DNA from 2 places in the Pediococcus sp. EKM201D genome. Region 2 is predicted to be linked to the other one. Evidence: predicted binding sites of a transcription regulator. Region 2 holds the regulator's gene; the other holds the start of a gene.
What was found. The regulator Rex, encoded in region 2, represses fermentation and respiration genes when NADH is low (regulators of the CRP and FNR family bind a similar motif). The targets are predictions, from matches to a motif close to TTGTGAANTANTTCACAA.

Region 1: ald (alanine dehydrogenase) is a predicted target of Rex. The motif match lies at 2,028-2,045, and genes of this name have one in related genera.

Annotation. Positions count from the first base shown of each region.
Region 1 covers NZ_JAALFK010000005.1:73,134-82,395, reverse strand. The annotation lists gene HFC68_RS07870 (L-ribulose-5-phosphate 4-epimerase) at 1-416, shown strand, start outside; gene araA (L-arabinose isomerase) at 446-1,870, shown strand; gene ald (alanine dehydrogenase) at 2,077-3,183, shown strand; gene tdcB (bifunctional threonine ammonia-lyase/L-serine ammonia-lyase TdcB) at 3,200-4,255, shown strand; gene HFC68_RS07850 (OPT/YSL family transporter) at 4,288-6,207, shown strand; gene HFC68_RS07845 (PqqD family peptide modification chaperone) at 6,191-6,553, shown strand; gene HFC68_RS07840 (C69 family dipeptidase) at 6,573-8,000, shown strand; gene agaB (PTS galactosamine transporter subunit IIB) at 8,219-9,262, shown strand, end outside.
Region 2 covers NZ_JAALFK010000003.1:221,175-230,436, reverse strand. The annotation lists gene tsaD (tRNA (adenosine(37)-N6)-threonylcarbamoyltransferase complex transferase subunit TsaD) at 1-437, shown strand, start outside; gene HFC68_RS06150 (serine hydrolase) at 455-1,432, shown strand; gene HFC68_RS06145 (redox-sensing transcriptional repressor Rex) at 1,450-2,076, shown strand; gene asnA (aspartate--ammonia ligase) at 2,153-3,160, opposite strand; T-box leader at 3,221-3,470, opposite strand; gene HFC68_RS06135 (cysteine hydrolase family protein) at 3,582-4,079, shown strand; gene purE (5-(carboxyamino)imidazole ribonucleotide mutase) at 4,298-4,780, shown strand; gene purK (5-(carboxyamino)imidazole ribonucleotide synthase) at 4,764-5,903, shown strand; gene purC (phosphoribosylaminoimidazolesuccinocarboxamide synthase) at 5,903-6,631, shown strand; gene purS (phosphoribosylformylglycinamidine synthase subunit PurS) at 6,624-6,878, shown strand; gene purQ (phosphoribosylformylglycinamidine synthase subunit PurQ) at 6,881-7,555, shown strand; gene purL (phosphoribosylformylglycinamidine synthase subunit PurL) at 7,573-9,262, shown strand, end outside.

The DNA.
Region 1 (9,262 bases), on a different contig from region 2:
CTGCAGAAATTGATGTACCAGCTTTAAGTACAACCCATGCTGATACATTCTACGGCGACGTGCCGGTAACTCCGGCACTCACTAAAGAAGAGATTGAAGGCGGTTATGAAGAAAATACTGGTAAGGTAATTGTTAAGACATTCAAGGAACGTAAGATTGATCCAGAAGCAGTTCCAGCTGTTTTGGTTAGCCAACATGGACCATTTGCTTGGGGTAAGACGCCTGACAAAGCGGTTTACAATGCAAAGGTTTTGGAAGTTGCTTCAGAAATTGATTACCACGCTCTTCAAATGACTAGAAGAAATATTGAAGTTCCTCAATATTTGTTAGATAAACATTATTACCGTAAGCATGGTAAGAATGCCTACTACGGTCAAGAAAATGCTAAGTCTAAAGAACATGCAGCAAGAAAATAAAAAAACTAAAAAATAAGGAGATTTTTATCATGAAAAAAGTACAAGATTATGAATTTTGGTTTGTTACAGGTAGTCAATTCCTATATGGTGAAGAAACACTACGCTCTGTAGAAAAAGATGCAAAAGAAATCGTTGATAAGTTAAACGAATCAAAGAAATTGCCTTACCCAGTTAAATTCAAGCTAGTTGCCACAACAGCTGAAAACATTACAGAGGTAATGAAAGAAGTTAACTACAATGATAAAGTTGCAGGTGTGATTACATGGATGCACACTTTCTCACCAGCTAAAAACTGGATTCGTGGTACAGAATTACTCCAAAAACCATTGCTACACTTAGCAACTCAATTCTTGAACCACATTCCATATGACACAATTGACTTTGATTACATGAACTTGAACCAATCAGCTCATGGTGACCGTGAATATGCATTCATCAACGCTCGTCTACGTAAGAACAACAAGATTATCTCAGGTTACTGGGGTGATGAAGGCATTCAAAAACAAATTGCTAAGTGGATGGATGTTGCTGTTGCATACAACGAATCATACGGTATCAAGGTCGTAACTTTCGCCGACAAGATGCGTAACGTTGCTGTTACAGACGGTGACAAGATCGAAGCTCAAATCAAGTTTGGCTGGACAGTTGATTACTGGGGTGTTGCAGACCTAGTTGAAGAAGTTAATGCCGTTTCTGACGAAGACATTGACAAGAAGTACGAAGAAATGAAGAATGACTACAACTTTGTAGAAGGTCAAAACTCTTCCGAAAAATTCGAACACAATACTAAGTATCAAATTCGTGAATATTTCGGTTTGAAGAAGTTCATGGATGACCGTGGATATACAGCATTCACAACTAACTTTGAAGACTTAGCTGGTTTGGAACAATTACCAGGTTTAGCAGCACAAATGTTGATGGCTGAAGGTTATGGATTTGCTGGCGAAGGTGACTGGAAGACAGCTGCTTTGGACCGCTTATTGAAGATTATGGCTCACAACAAGCAAACTGTATTTATGGAAGATTACACACTTGATCTTCGTGAAGGTCATGAAGCAATCCTTGGATCACATATGCTTGAAGTTGACCCATCAATCGCCAGTGACACACCACGTGTTGAAGTACACCCATTGGACATTGGCGGTAAAGAAGACCCTGCTCGTTTTGTATTTACAGGTATGGAAGGTGACGCTGTTGACGTTACAATGGCTGACTATGGCGACGAATTCAAACTTATGTCATATGATGTTACTGGTAACAAGACTGAAAAAGAAACACCATATCTACCAGTCGCAAAACAACTTTGGACTCCAAAACAAGGTTGGAAGCAAGGTGCTGAAGGCTGGCTAACACTTGGTGGTGGACACCATACAGTTCTTTCATTTGCAATTGATGCTGAACAATTACAAGACCTTAGCAACATGTTTGGTTTGACATACGTTAACATCAAATAATGCTTTACAGTAAGATTTAAATCTTAAAAATAATTTATTCAATGCCACGAAAGAGAAATCTTTCGTGGCATTTTTGGTGGTTAAAAAATTTTTTGAGTATACATAATTAAAGAAACAAATGTTTTTTTAAGGGAGATACCTTTTATTTTGGTTAACTTTGTGCAATACTACACATGTAAATAATTAAATTCTAAGGAAGTGTCTTTATGAAAATTGCTGTAATTAAGGAGCAAAAAGAAGGCGAAGGACGGGTAGCAGCCACACCTGAAAATGTGCAAAAGATGGTAGAAGCTGGAAATGAAGTTCTTGTGGAGCGCGATGCAGGAATTGGTGCCGGATTTTCCAATGAAGAATTTGAAAATGCAGGAGGAAAAATTGTTTCTCATGCGGAAGCTTGGAAGGCTAAGTTGTGTATTAAAGTTAAGGAGCCTGACGAAGAAGAATATCAATATTTTGAAAAGGGTAAGATTGTTTGGGGCTTCCAGCATTTAGCCTCTGCAAAAGCTACCGTGGAAGCTATGATGCAAGCAGGAGTAACGGCAATTGGTGGTGAAACGATTGTCAAAGATGGAAAACTAGAACTGTTAGCACCAATGAGCCAAATTGCAGGGCGCCGCTCAGTAATCATGGGAGCATATTATTTAGAAGCGCAACATCAAGGCGCTGGTATTTTATTGTCAGGAATTCCAGGCATGATTTCAGCGGGTAATGTTGTAATTTTTGGTGGCGGTAACGCTGCTACCGGTGCAGCAGATACAGCACTGGGATTAGGTTGCTCAGTGGTAATTATTGAATTGAACGACCAGAGAATTCAACAGCTCCAAAAATTATATAAAGGTAAAAAAGTTCGAGTCGTTAAGTCAAATGAAGCAAATTTAGCCCAAGAAATCAAAGATGCTGATTTATTTATATCGACCATTTTAATTCCAGGTTCTCGGCCACCCAAGTTGGTTAAAGAATCGATGGTCAAAAAGATGAAGAAGGGCTCAGTCATCGTTGATATTGCAATTGATCAAGGCGGAACGGTAGAAACCATTGACCATCCAACGACGATTGACGATCCAATTTTTATTAAAGATGGTGTAATTCACTATGCTGTACCTAATCAACCAGGAGCAGTTCCACGGACATCCACGATGGCTTTGGCTGCCGGTAATTTAGATTATCTATTGGAAATAGCTGATCAGGGGATTGAAGCTGCTGGTAAAAATGATCCAGCATTAGCATCTGGGATTAACCTGTATGAAGGAAAAATTACTAATCAAGGTTTGGCAGACTCCTTGAATCTTCCATATACTGAACTGAAACTATAAAAAGGGGGTGGCGTTGATGTTAGTAGAGAAAGAACCCAGAAACCAAGTTGTAGCAGCAACCGATAATTTATTAAATCTAAACCAGATTGAAGAAGCCCGCGAGGTTATTAAAAAATATGCGCGTCGGACACCATTAGTTAAGTCCATGTTTTTGAGCAACAACGTTGTCCATGGGGATGTCTATTTAAAATTAGAGAATATGCAATTAACCGGTTCTTTTAAATTTAGAGGGGCGAATAACAAAATTAACCACTTGAATGAAGAAGAAAAACAACGAGGCGTAATTACAGCTTCAGCTGGAAATCATGCACAAGGAGTAGCTTTGACCGGTAAGTTGCTGGGAATTAAAACTACGGTAGTGATGCCGGATGAGGCGCCCCAAATGAAGCGCGATGCAACCCGAGGATATGGAGCGGAAGTAGATATTCATGGCGCAACTTTTGATGACGCTCACGAATGGATGCGAGAAAGAACTGAAAAAGAAGGAAAAACCATTGTAGATCCGTTTAATGATGCTTTAATTTGTGCTGGACAAGGAACTATCGGTTTGGAAATTCTAGAAGATTTAGTGGATGTAGAAACCGTTGTAGTTCCAGTCGGGGGCGGTGGTCTAATTTCAGGAATCGCCACGGCTTTAAAATCAATCAATCCTTCAATTCATATCGTCGGAGTTCAATCGGAAAATGTGCATGGCATGAAGGCGTCTGTTGATGCAGGCAAAATTGTTAAACATCACCAAGATTTTACGCTAGCAGACGGAACTGATGTAGCAACCCCAGGTAATATTACATTTGGGATTGTTTCCAAACTAGTGGATGAGATTGTCTTGGTTAGTGAAGAAGAAATTTCAAAAGCGATGAAAGATTTAATGCAGAGAACCAAGGTGGTTGCTGAAGGAGCAGGAGCATTGCCAACGGCCGCTTTAGAAGCAGGTAAGATTGATCCAAAATGGACTAAAGATAAGAAGGTTGTAGCTTTAGTTTCCGGTGGAAATGTGGATCTACAGCGAGTTTCACAGATTATTGATCACTTCTTTACTCCTGTTGATACGCATAAAGGTGCCATTGGGTAATTAATATTTTGTGAGTGAAAGAGGGAATCAAATTGGCAAAAAATAAGGAGCAAAAAAGCGGTAAACATGTACCGTATGTCACTAAAAAGCAACGAGGTGGTAGTCCAGCCATCTTAATCATGGGGATTATTTTAGCTATTATTTTTGGTGCATCAACGGCTTATTCAGGGATGAAAGCTGGATTAACGGTCGCCGCAGGAATTCCAGGTTCAATTATTGGATCAGGATTGGTTAGTATTTTTGCCAGAAAAAAAGGAATTTTAGGCAAAAATATACTGCAAGGCATGTCGAGCGGTGGTGAAGCCATTGCCAGTGGAATGATTTACGTTTTACCAGCCATTATTTTAATTGGCGGGCACGTTAATTTTTGGACCGGAATGATGGTGGGAATTTTAGCCGTGTTATTTGCCATTGGGAGTGCTTCGTTAGTACAAAATTATCTGATTGTAGAAGAACATGGACGTCTAGCTTATCCCGAATCAATGGCAATTACGGAAGCGTTAGTGGCCTCAGAAAGTGGTGGCGATTCACTTAAATTCTTAGGAATTGGTTTCGGAATTGGTGGTTTGATTACCATGGTTACGACCCAAGTTTTCGGGTGGCTAAACAATATGATTACTTACACCGGAAATTCATTTTATCGTTGGAAAATGTCTACTGAAGTCAATCCGATGTTAGCAGGAATCGGTTTTGTAGTTGGAATTGATGTAGCTTTAACGATGTTTGCGGGATCGATTCTTTCAAACTTTGCGGTAGTTCCGTTGGTAAGCTACTTTACCCAAATGGCTGGCGGAAGTGCTCACGTTTGGAATAATGCAGCTTTGCATATTTCACAAATGGGTGTGGATGATGTCGCTGGATCGTACGTCAAGTATATTGGGGCTGGAATGATGCTTTGCGGAGGAATCATTGGAGCAATCAAGTTGATTCCCGTAATCTGGACTTCAATTAAAAAAGTAATCAACGCTCGCAATAGCGCTACGGAAGAAAAGAATGCCCTAGGTGTGATTGCATTGATGTTGTCGGTAATTTTAATTTTTGTCGCTGGTTTTATTATTTCAGGTTCATTTTTAGTTGCTCTTATTGGTGGAATTCTTTCACTATTATTAGCTTTATTATTTGTAATTGTTTCGGCCCGTTTAGCAGGAACCATCGGGTGCTCGAACGCGCCGGTGTCAGGGATGACTATTGCTTCATTGGTAATTATGACTTTGGCCTTTGTATCAATGGGATGGACAAATCAGAACTACAGTGAAATCTTATTGCTATTTGGGGTTTTCATTGTTACCGCAATCTCGGTTGGTGGGGGTTATATGCAGACCCAAAAAGTTAACTATATGATTGGTGGTTCCAATCGTGAGATGATGAAATACTACATGATTGCCGGAATTGTGGGGGTATTTACGGTCGTAGGAACAACCGTGATCCTAGCTCCACAATTACAGGTGACCGGTTCTAACCCACCATTTGGATTACCCCAAGCCAATTTGATTGCAACGCTAACAACGGGAATTATGTCGGGAAATTTACCATGGATTATGGTCATTGTCGGAATAGTAATGGCGATTGTTTTATGGATGCTAGATTTACCAATTATGACGGTGGCTTTAGGTTTCTACTTACCAATTTCGACTACTTCGATCATTTTAGTGGGAGCGTTGCTTAAATTGATTGTAGATAAGACAACTAAGGGAGAAGCATTAAAAGCTAAAAGAATCCAAAGTGGTGTCAGTCTTTCTTCAGGTTTAATCGCTGGGGGCTCAATCATTGGTTTGATTGGTATTATTCTACACGTGACTGGTTTGCTTAAAGATGTATCACCTAAAGGTTTTGCCGCCGGAAATGCGATGGGAATCATAATCTTAATTGTATTAGCGGTTGCCATTGTTGTACCACTTTACATGATTAAAAAGGTAGAAGATCGGAAACCAAGTGATGAAAACGAGGGATGAGTATCAGTTAACAGATGATGAATTACGGGAGATTGTATTTGAAAAGAATCCACGAGTGGACTACGAACTAAAACAAGGAATTATTACAATTATTAAGCCACAAGATCATTGGATTCAAAGATTTTTCCGCAAGCTTAATTTTAAAATTCCCGAAAATACTTATTTAGATTTGGACGAATATGGGAGCTTCGTATTTCAACAAGTAAATGGTAAGCGGAGTGTCTATGAGATTGGGCAAAATTTAGGTCATAAATTTACCGAAGCTAACGAGTATTTATACAGTCGTTTGTGGTTATATTTAAATCATCTGGAAGAAAACGAACAAATTATTAAACGGATTTCTTAAATTTACGAAGGAGAATATTATGGAAGATCGAATCGAATTGTCAGCATGTACCTCAATCATGGTAGGAAAAGCAGCTTCCCTAGATGGAGCGACGTATATTTCTAGAAATGAAGACCGCCTAATTGCTATTCATCCAAAGCGTTTTTTGGTACAACCAGCAGTTAGCGGGCGTAAAGAAACTTATACATCGCCCTACAATGGGTTGACGGTGCCTTTACCAGCAAGCGGTTATCGTTATACTTCTACGCCGAATGGGGATGAAAGTGATGGTCCTAATGAAGAGGACGGCTTTAACGAAAAGAACGTTGGTGAAAGTGCCACAGAAAGTGTTTATGCAAACGAACGGGTACTGGCTTATGATCCATTTGTTAAAAATGGATTGGCAGAAGATTCAATGACTACTTTGGTATTGCCTTTTATTAATTCGGCGCGCGATGGCGTACGCTATTTGGGTGAACTGGTTAAAAAGTATGGTTCTGCTGAAGGAAATGGTGTCCAATTTAATGATGCGGATGAAGTTTGGTATATGGAAATTGTGACCGGTCATCAATGGGTCGCTGTACGAATTCCAGACGATTGCTATGCCGTGGCAGCTAACCAAATTGCTATTGAGGATATTGATTTTAACGATCCCGATAACTACATGTGGTCAGAAAATATTCAAACATTTGTGGAAGAACATCATTTGAATCCTGACCGAGATCGGTGGAACTTCCGTCACATTTTTGGAACGGATACTGAAAAAGATCATCATTACAATACTCCACGGGTTTGGTTTGCCCAAAGGTACTTGAATCCAGAAATTGACCAGGACCCTGAATCTCCAGAACTACCATTTATTCGGAAGGCTAGCCGGAAAATTGCAGTTGAGGATATTCAATATATTTTGAAATCCCACTATAACGAAACTAAATACGATCCTCTCGGAAGCGGAAGTGAGCACGATCGCAAGACTTATCGGGCCATTTCGCTATCGAGAACTGCTAATTCACACATTCTCCAAATGCGCGATAGTCGTAAAAATGGTGCTGCCGGAGTGCAATGGATTGGATTTGGCGTGCCCAGTTTCTGTCCACACGTTCCGTTCTTCACGAATGCAAATGATACAGACGTTTCATATCGAGAATTACCTGAACAAATGTCGTTAGACAGCGCCTACTGGTTATATGAAACATTAGCAATGGTCGTTGAATCGCATTATGCGGAATTTATCCAAGCGGACCTAGATTATCAAAAGGAATTATCACAGTGGGCAAGAACGAAGATTAGTGAGGTTGACCAGCAAGCTGAAAGACTTGAGGGAACCCAGCTTACGGACTATTTAACTGAACAAAATCATTTAATCGCCCAGCATTATAATGATGAAACTAAAAAACTTCTAGCAGAACTAACGAAACAGGGAGCGGAATTGTCGAAGTTGACGTTTAAGATGGATCCTGATTTGTAGTAAAAAATCTAAAATATTTTCACAGTACAAAAACATATTATCAACGCTTTTAAACGATTGGTGTTAGAGCAATTGTAGAAGCAATGACAATGTGTTTTTTATGTTACATTAATAGCATATTAGAAATTAAATTATATGAAAGCGCTTGCTTATTTTTTATAATGGCCTTATACTATGTTTGTGGTTGTTATATCAATATAACAAGTTGGTGATAAGGGATGAAAAGACAGCCGCTCTGGCAATATAAACAAATAAGTGCGGAATTAATTAGAAAAATAGAAAGTGGTGAATTAGTAGTTAATTCCAAACTTCCGTCAGAAAAACTACTATGCGAACAATATGACGTCAGTAGAATTACCGTTCGTAAAGCGTTAGCAGAATTAGAAGAGAAACACTACATAACAAGACGCCAAGGCCAAGGTAGTTTTGTTAAAGCACATTTTGAAGATGCAGGTATTAGTTACATTGATAACAATAGCGAAGATCTGCGTCGATTAGGACACTCAGTTTATATCGAATTACATGAATTTTCGATCTTAGCCGATGGTGAAGAGACGAAGGTGAGAAGAATCATGCAAATGAATAATAGTGAGTATCTATATCGGGTGAATCAAGTCTACATATCAGACCGTAGACCTATTATTCAACGTGAGACGTTTATGTCCTTTGCTGATTTTCCGTTATTAACTTCTGCAGAGTTACAAAATACGGAATTAATGCCATTACTTGCCAGAAAATTTGATTTAAATTTAAAGCGTTTACATCATGAGATAAGCACTGAAGTGGAAGATATACCTTCTAGATTGTATGGAATACCAAATACTTCACCAAGAGAATCTTATATCAAAGCAAAAACTACGTATACTAATGAAGAAAATCGTACTGTTTACTTAAGTAATGCTACAACAGCAGCATCTTCTAAAGTATTCTTTGTACGGCATAAGGAGGAAAATGTTATGTCAGAACCACATATTTTACTTACACGAGTTGATAACCGTTTAGTCCATGGTCAGGTCGGAGTAACTTGGACTAAAACTTTAGGAGCAAATTTAATTTTAGTAGCAAATGATCAAGCGGCTCAAGATATTTTGCAACAAAAACTAATGAAAAGTACAGCAGAATCTTCAGGAGCACAGATTAGATTTTTCACCTTACAAAAGACAATTGATGTTATTCAAAAAGCTGCGGATCGTCAAAAAATTTTTATCGTGGTAAAAACGCCTGAAGATGCCCTAACCTTAATTAAGGGGAATGTGCCCATT
Region 2 (9,262 bases):
GAGCAATGGAACACGAAGATAATTTTGATTTTAGTTTCAGTGGTTTGAAGAGTGCTTTTATTAATACAGTGCATCATGCAGATCAAATTAATGAAGAACTTAGTAAAAAAGATTTAGCAGCAAGCTTCCAACAAAGCGTGATAGATGTTATCACGGCTAAAACGGTTCGGGCTTGCGAGCAGTTAGAAATAAAACAATTAATTTTAGCTGGAGGAGTTGCAGCTAACCGTGGTTTACGGGATACTTTAGATAAAGAACTTGGCGAAAAATTTAATCATTTAGATTTCGTTAAGGCACCTTTGGATCTTTGTGGTGATAATGGAGCAATGATTGGTGCTGCTGGTGAAATGTTAATGCGACACCAAGTTTTTGCTGATATGACGTTAAATGCTGATCCAAGTTTAGAATTTGATTGGGAACCAGAAGCAATTAAGTAAAGAGTGGGTGAATAAATATGACTGAGCAAATGCATCAAGTTCATCAAGTTATTAAAAAGGAAATTGAAAATCATAATATTTATGGTGCTTCCTATAGCTTGATTACGCCAAAAGAAATTGAAAATCGTTATGAAGGTGTCCAAGGAGAAGGACCATCTGCCGTTTTATTAGATCCTTCAATGATTTATGACCTAAGTACAATGACAGAGGTAGTTGCAACCACAACTCGAATTTTTCAATTACTTGCAATTCGAGAAATTGGCTTAAAAGATCCAGTCACTAAATATTTACCTGGTTTTTCAAATCGAGATATTACGATTCTACATTTATTAACCCATACTAGTGGATTACCAGTAACGGTTAATAAATCGAAACATTTTACAGGAATCGAATTTACTAACGCACTATATTCTGTCGGTCTAGATTTTAAACCTGGTGAAAAAATGCAAGTTTCACCACTTAACTTTGTGGTGCTAGGAATTATTATTCGAACAGTAGACGGTTCCATTGATCGTGCTGTTCAAGATCGCATTTTATATCCACTAGCAATGACTAATACTGGTTTTAATTTAAACCGTCCTAAGGCTCGCTTTGTACCAACTAGAAAAGATGCTAAGCGAGGACAAATCCAAGGACAAGTTGAAGATCAATTGGGCTTGTTGTTGAATGGAGAAAGTGGTTACACTGGATTATTTTCAACCTTGAATGATTTAACAGTATTTGTTGAAATGATGTTAAACCGTGGTAATTATCAAGGAAAAGAAGTCCTTGATCCACAGCTATTTGATACGATGGAAAAATTCAACATTGATGGGCAATCACTTGGTTGGAGTCGTTTTAGCGCCAATGCTGACGTATTTTATGGCAGTAGTCCAACTGGGGTTATCGCATTTAATGTTAAGAAAAAACAAGGTATGGTCGTTCTTCATAACTTTGTGGAAAATAATCAAGTTCATGCCAAAATGTTAACAGGATTATTAAAGGTAATTCAGTAGAAAAGGTGGAAGAAAAAATGGATGATAATAAAATCTCATTGGCAACAACTCGTCGTTTACCATTATACTACCGTTGCTTGAGTGAACTAAATGAAAAAGGCGAAGATAAAGTCTCTTCAGCCGTTTTGGAACGGTTATTAAAAATCGACGCTGCAACCGTACGTCGTGATTTTTCTTATTTTGGTCAAATGGGGCGACGTGGATATGGATATGATGTGAAGATTTTATTGGAATTATTTAACGACGTTTTAAAACAAGATACAGCTGCTAATGTTGCCATTGTTGGTGTAGGTAATTTGGGGCATGCGTTAATTAACTTCAAGTTTCATAAGACGGGCAATGCTCGGATTAAAATGGCATTTGACGTTAATCCTGAGGTAGTAGGTACGATTCAAAGCGAAGTTCCGGTCTATGATATTAATGAAATCAAGCAACGTGTTAGAGATGAGAAGATTGAAGTAGCCATTTTAACAGTGCCTAATTCACAAGCACAACGGGTTACCGATTTACTTGTAGAAGCAGGCATCAAAGGAATTATGAATTTCACCACTGAAATTATTGATGTACCTTATAATGTAACTATCCATGATGTTGATTTATCTCTAGAATTACAAGCCTTGATTTACTCAATGGATCAAGATTAAAAAATACAAAAAGCTATGACTCAATTTCTAAACGACGGATAAGTCGCTTATTAAGTCATAGCTTTTTTATTTTAGTTTATAAAATATGAATTTGATTTTCTTCACATTGATCAATCATCGATTGAGGCCAGACACTAGCTTGAACTTCACCAACATGGGCTTTACCTAATAGCAACATGCAAAGACGTGATTGACCAATTCCACCGCCAATGGTGTAGGGCAGTTGATGATTCAACAACATTTGATGATAAGGGAGATGGATTCGATCCTCTGCGTTAGCTATTTTTAGTTGTTTTAGCATCGACTCTTCACTAACTCTGATTCCCATGCTAGAAATTTCAAGGGCTTTTTGAAGAGGTTCATACCAAAATAAAATATCGCCGTTTAATTGCCAATCATCGTAATCTGGTGCGCGTCCATCATGACGTTCACCACTTTTTAGCGTCCCACCAATTTGCATTAAGAAAACGCAACCCAGTTCTTTACAGATGGCGTCCTCGCGTTCTTTAGGAGTTAATTTCGGAAAACGATCCTCTAATTCTTGGGTAGTGACAAAATGAATTTGATCAGGAAGATGATAGACGGCTTCAGGATATTTATACCAAACTTCGTGCTCCATGTGTTTGATTACTTTAAAAATTGTTTGAACTGTTTCTTTAAGGGTAGTTAGATTACGCTCACTTTGATCGATAACTTTTTCCCAGTCCCATTGATCAACATAGATGGAATGAATATTATCAAGATCTTCGTCTTTACGAATGGCATTCATATTAGTATAAAGTCCACTGTGCATCTCGAAATCAAAGCGTTTCAAAGCAACTCTTTTCCATTTAGCTAGAGAGTGGACGATTTCGATGCTGGTTTCAGGCATATCTTGCATAGAGAAGGAAACTGGGGTTTCAACTCCATTTAAATTATCGTTTAACCCAGTGGCACTAGGAACGAACATTGGTGCAGAGAGACGTGAGAGGTTGAGTTCTTTTCCAAATTCATCTTGAAAAGTTTCGCGGATGTAGCGAATGGCCTCTTGGGTTTGACGTACTGATAATTTTGGATCGTATGATGCAGGAATAATTAAATCCATAATTGATTCTCCTTTAATAAATTAGATTTTAAGGATAAAAGAAAAAGCCTTTCATCCATGACAAGGGACGAAAGACTTTCCGCGGTACCACCCAAGTTGCCTATATTTAATAAGCCACCTCAATAAGAGTACAAACATACTCCTCCGATTGGTAACGTACCGGTCACGTCTAAGCCTACTTTAGCCTATGCTATTTCAGTTAGAAACTAAGAAAGTGTTATTCAAAAGTATCAGGGTCTGATTGGGTTCCCACTTATCCCAACTCACTGACAGAATGATAAATTCTACTCGTCTCTCTTTTTGTCTTCATTGATTTTTAATTTGATTATCATATTATCATAAGAAACTGAAGTTGTAAAACATAAATTTGTTGACAGATAAATAAAAAAGCGTATTTTAAAAATAAAACTAGGTGGAAAGTATGATAACTTCAGATGCATTGTTAGTGATTGATTTACAAAATGGAGTATGCAGAGGTAGAACAGATATTGATCATTTAGAAAAATTAATTTTACAAGTAAACCAATTAATTCAGTGTTATCGAAAAAAGGAAAAAGAGATTATTTTTATTCAGCACAACGAGGTTGGATTAGTGTGTGGCTCTACTAATTGGAAAATTCTTCCTGAAATAAATAACAAAATAACAGACATTTATGTAGATAAAACCCATGCTAACTCTTTTTATCTCACTAATTTAGAAAAAATTTTAAAAAGCAAAAACATTCATTCAATCGAGATTTGTGGGGCTCAAACGCAATATTGTATTGATAGTACAGTTAAAATGGCGCATGGACTAGGCTATAACTTACAAATGCAGAAAAATGGTACAACAACTTATGATAATGAATTTATGACTGCTAAGGATACAATCGATTTTTATGAAGATATTTGGAAAGATCGCTTTTTAAAACTATATTAATTTCCAAAAAGCTTTGATGTAGCTAAATACTGCATTAAGGCTTTTTTTTATTAATTTCCGAGCTTTTAATTAACGTATCGAACTGTTTATTTTTCAAAAACGAACTTTTTATTAAAAAATAAAATAAAAAGTTCGTAAAATATCTTGATAAAACTAATTTTACTTGTTACACTGAACTTGAAATTTGATACAGCATTTAAATTTGGAAGGGAATTGTCATGAGAAAAGTCGCAGTAGTTATGGGTTCAATTTCTGATTGGTCAACCATGAAACTGGCCACAGATATACTTGATGAATTTGAAGTCGATTATGATCGTCATATTATTTCAGCACATCGGATGCCGAAAGTATTACAGAAGTTTGGTGAACAAGCACAAGAAAATGGATATGCCGTGCTGATTGCAGGAGCTGGCGGAGCAGCTCATTTACCGGGAATGTTAGCAGCCAACACAATTTCACCTGTAATTGGGGTTCCTATTGAAAGTCATGCATTACACGGAATGGATTCATTACTATCAATTGTCCAAATGCCTAGTGGAGTCCCCGTTGCGACTACGGCTATTGGGAGTGCAGGTGCTAAAAATGCCGCTTTATTAGCAGCTGAAATTTTAGCGTTAACCGATAAAAAAGTTGCTGAAAAATTAATTGAATTCCGTCAAAAACAGACTCAGGAGGCTATTGAGAGTGAAAAGCAATTCTGAAAAAGGGATTATTTTACCACCGGCAACAATTGGGATTATTGGTGGTGGACAGTTAGGTCAAATGATGGCGTTAGCGGCTAAAGCTATGGGATATAAGGTGGGGGTTCTAGATCCTACGCGAGATTGCCCAACCAGCCAAGTTTGTGATTTTCAGATTGTAGCCGAATATACTGACCATCACGCCTTAATGCAAATGGCGGAGCAGAGCGATGTTTTAACTTATGAATTTGAGAATGTTGATTTAGCTAGTTTGAAAGTAGCACAAGAATTGGTAACCATTCCGCAGGGAACCAACTTACTAGCTATTACTGGAGACCGAATCCGAGAAAAAAATTTTTTGAGTAGTCATGGAATTCCGGTTACCTCCTATCAAGTTGTTGAAAAGCCTACTGATTTAGAAATGGCAATTGCTAAATTAGGTTATCCAAGCATTTTGAAAACTAGTGAAGGAGGTTACGACGGACATGGACAACAAGATATTAATTCCGAAGCGGATTTACTTGCTGGACAACGTTTAGTAGCCCAAGCTCCATGTATATTGGAACAACGTCAAAATTTTACTAAAGAATTATCTGTCATGGTAACGCGCAGCCGCGAAGGAATCGTCCAATGTTTTCCAGTAGCCGAGAATGAACATCAGCACCACATTCTACATCAAAGCATTGTACCAGCCCGGGTTTCTCAAAACGTACAAGATAATGCTCGAAAAATTGCTCAAAAAATTGCTCAGAAATTAGAACTAAGGGGCGTTTTAGGAATCGAATTTTTTATGCTAGAAAATGGCCAATTATTGGTTAATGAAATGGCACCAAGGCCACATAATTCGGGACATTATTCCATCGAAGCATGTAATATTTCGCAGTTCGAAGCCCACATTCGGAGTATTTGTGGATTGGCTTTACCAAAAGTCACACAAACTACACCAGCGGTGATGGTAAATCTTCTCGGGCAGCACCTTGAAGCTGCTCGTCAGAAGTTAGTTCAAAGACCCGATTGGCATTTTCATGACTATGGGAAAGTCGAAAGTCGAGTGAATCGAAAAATGGGACACATCACAATATTAGGTGATATTCAAAAAAGCTTAGATTCAATTAAATCAGAAAACATTTGGGAGATAAAATAATGAAGAAGACCACGTTGATTAAAGAAGGCAAAGCAAAAAGACTTTACAATACAGATGAAAAGGATTTGGTGTGGGTTGAATATATGGATCAAGCAACTGCCCTAAATGGAAAACGTAAAGATCACATTGCTGGTAAAGGTGAATTGAATAACCAAATCGATTGTATTTTATTCGAGCAATTAGTTGCAAAAGGGATTCACACGGACTTTGTCCAAAAACTTTCAAACAACGAACAATTGAATCGTAAAGTAAAAATTATTCCACTAGAGGTAGTCGTGCGTAACGCGGCATCAGGCAGTTTCCAACGTAAGTTTGATGTTTCGTATCTACAAGCATTTGACCAGCCTGTTGTGGAATTTTTTTATAAATCTGATGAATTAGATGACCCATTTATTAATACTAATAAAGCAATTGCGTTGAAAATCATTGACTTAGAAGAGAGTCAACGATTGGAAAAGATGGCGTTAGAAATTAATCAAATTTTAAAAGAACGCTTTGCTAAAGCCCATTTGCAACTGGTTGATTTTAAGGTTGAATTTGGTAAAACCGCAGATGACGAAATTGTATTAGCAGATGAAATATCACCAGACTCATGTCGCTTGGTTGATTTAACAACTAAAGAATCACTTGATAAAGATGTTTTTCGTAAAAAAACTGGAGATTTAGTGACCGTCTATCAGGAAGTTTTAAATCGCTTGAATAATTCACAGGAGGAAGTTCATGGATAACGCCAAAATTTACGTTACTTACAAAGAATCGATCTTAGATCCCCAAGGAGAAGCAATTAAAACAGCGTTACATCGATTAAACTACGAAAATGTTAAAGCTGTAACTGTCGGAAAATATTTTGAAATAAAAATTGAAGATCATGGTCAAAATATTGAAGAGCAAGTTAGAAAAATGAGTGATGAGCTACTAGCAAACATTAACATGGAAACTTATCGATTTGAGATTAGCAGGATTGAGGAGGACTAGCAATGATTTACAGCATTATTCGTTTTCCAGGGTCTAATTGTGATTGGGATATGTACTATGTTTTGCGCGACGTTATGAACGTTGAGCCTCAATTTGTGGACTATCGCGAAAAATCCTTACCGCAAGATACAGTTGCAGTCTTAATTCCAGGCGGTTTTTCATATGGTGACTACTTACGAAGCGGCGCAATCGCACGTTTTTCTCCCATCATGGATGCTGTAAAAAAATTTGCCTATGCGGGAAACCCAGTAATTGGAATTTGTAACGGATTTCAAATTTTAACCGAAGCCGGGCTGCTTCCGGGGGCCTTGCGATCGAATGATAGTTTGAATTTTATTTGTAAACCACAAAAATTAGTGGTTGAAAATAATCAGACTATCTTTACCAAACGTTTTGATTTAAAACAGACCGTAATGTTTCCCATTGCCCATGGTGAAGGTAACTATTATTGTGATTCGGCTACTTTACAAGACTTAAAGGATCATCATCAAATTGTTTTACGTTATCAAAATAATCCCAACGGAAGTACAGACGATATTGCGGGAATTATCAATCAGAAAGGCAATGTGCTAGGGATGATGCCCCATCCTGAACGCGCTAGTGAAGCCGTCCTAGGTGGCGAAGATGGCAAAATGCTGTTCCAAAGTTTAATTGAAAGCATGACGCAAAATGTTTAATTAAAGGAGTTTTCGCAATGATGAAGGAATTAACACCTACCGAAATTCGAGATCAAAAATTGTATTTGCAATGGGGGATAAGCGAAGACGAATATCAGAAAATCAATGATGCTTTAGGGCGCCTACCTAATTTTACAGAAACGGGTTTGTTCGCTGCGATGTGGAGTGAGCATTGTGCATATAAAAATTCTAAACCCCTCTTAAAACAATTTCCAACAACGGGTTCACAGATTTTACAAGGGCCCGGGGAAGGAGCTGGAATTGTTGATATTGGTAACAATCAAGCGGTGGTCTTTAAAGCAGAAAGTCATAATCACCCTACGGCAGTCGAGCCTTATCAAGGAGCGGCTACTGGAGTTGGAGGAATTATTCGTGATATTTTTTCCATGGGAGCGCGTCCGATTGCATTAATGGACAGTTTACATTTCGGTGAATTGAATGATGCCCATACTAAGTATCTTGTTGACCAGACAATAGCTGGAATCGGCGATTACGGTAATTGTATGGGAATACCTACAGTAGGAGGGGAAACGACCTTCGATACAATTTATCAAAACAATCCAGTCATGAACGCAATGTGTGTGGGGTTATTGGATATCAACGACCAACAAAAAGGAGCGGCTGCTGGTGTAGGTAATGCCATTTACTACGTGGGGGCTAAAACGGGACGTGATGGAATTCAAGGAGCCATTTTTGCTTCAACCAAATTTAGTGACGAACAAGAAACGCAACGTTCAGCCGTCCAGGTTGGAGATCCTTTTGCTGAAAAACAACTAATGGAAGCGTGTCTAGAACTGATTCATAACCATTCCGAATATCTAGTGGGAATTCAAGATATGGGAGCAGCGGGGTTGATTTCATCATCTGCAGAAATGGCTGCTAAAGCTGGATATGGAATGCATTTGAATTTGGATTTAGTTCCACAACGTGAAGAAGAAATGATCCCTTATGAATTAATGCTATCTGAATCTCAGGAACGGATGCTGCTCTGTGTCAAACAAGGATTTGAACCCGCAGTTGAAGCACTATTTGCTAAATACGAGAGCGAAGCAGTAAAAATTGGTGAAGTTACTGCAGGTGACCGCTATCAATTAACCTTTAAGGGCGTTCAAGTTGCTGATGTACCAGTGCATGCTTTGGTGGATGAAGCCCCAGTTTACCATCAACCAAGTCAGAAACCTCAGCATATCAGTGAAACTAAAAAGCAACAGTATCAACCTAAAATTGAAAATTTAACTAAAACCTTCCAAGCGATGTTGCAACAACCCACAATTGCGCATAAAGGTGCTATTTTTGAACGGTATGACTCTCAAGTTCAAACTAATACAATTTCAACGACACAAAGTGATGCGGCAGTGGTTCGTATTCGAGGAACTCAGAAAACTTTGGCGATGACGACCGATGCTAATCCGCGTTATTTGTATTTAGATCCCTATTATGGTGGACAAATCGCGGTCAGTGAGGCCGCTCGAAACATAGTTGCTACAGGTGGAATACCATTGGCAATTACCGACTGTTTGAACTTTGGTAGCCCCGAAGACCCAGAAAGTTTCTATGAATTAGAACAGGCTACTAAAGGGATGACGGAGGCTTGTAAATTATTTGATACACCCGTCATTTCAGGTAATGTCTCACTTTATAATGAATCCAACCAACAACCCATTTATCCAACACCAATGGTTGGAATGGTTGGTTTAATTGAAAATC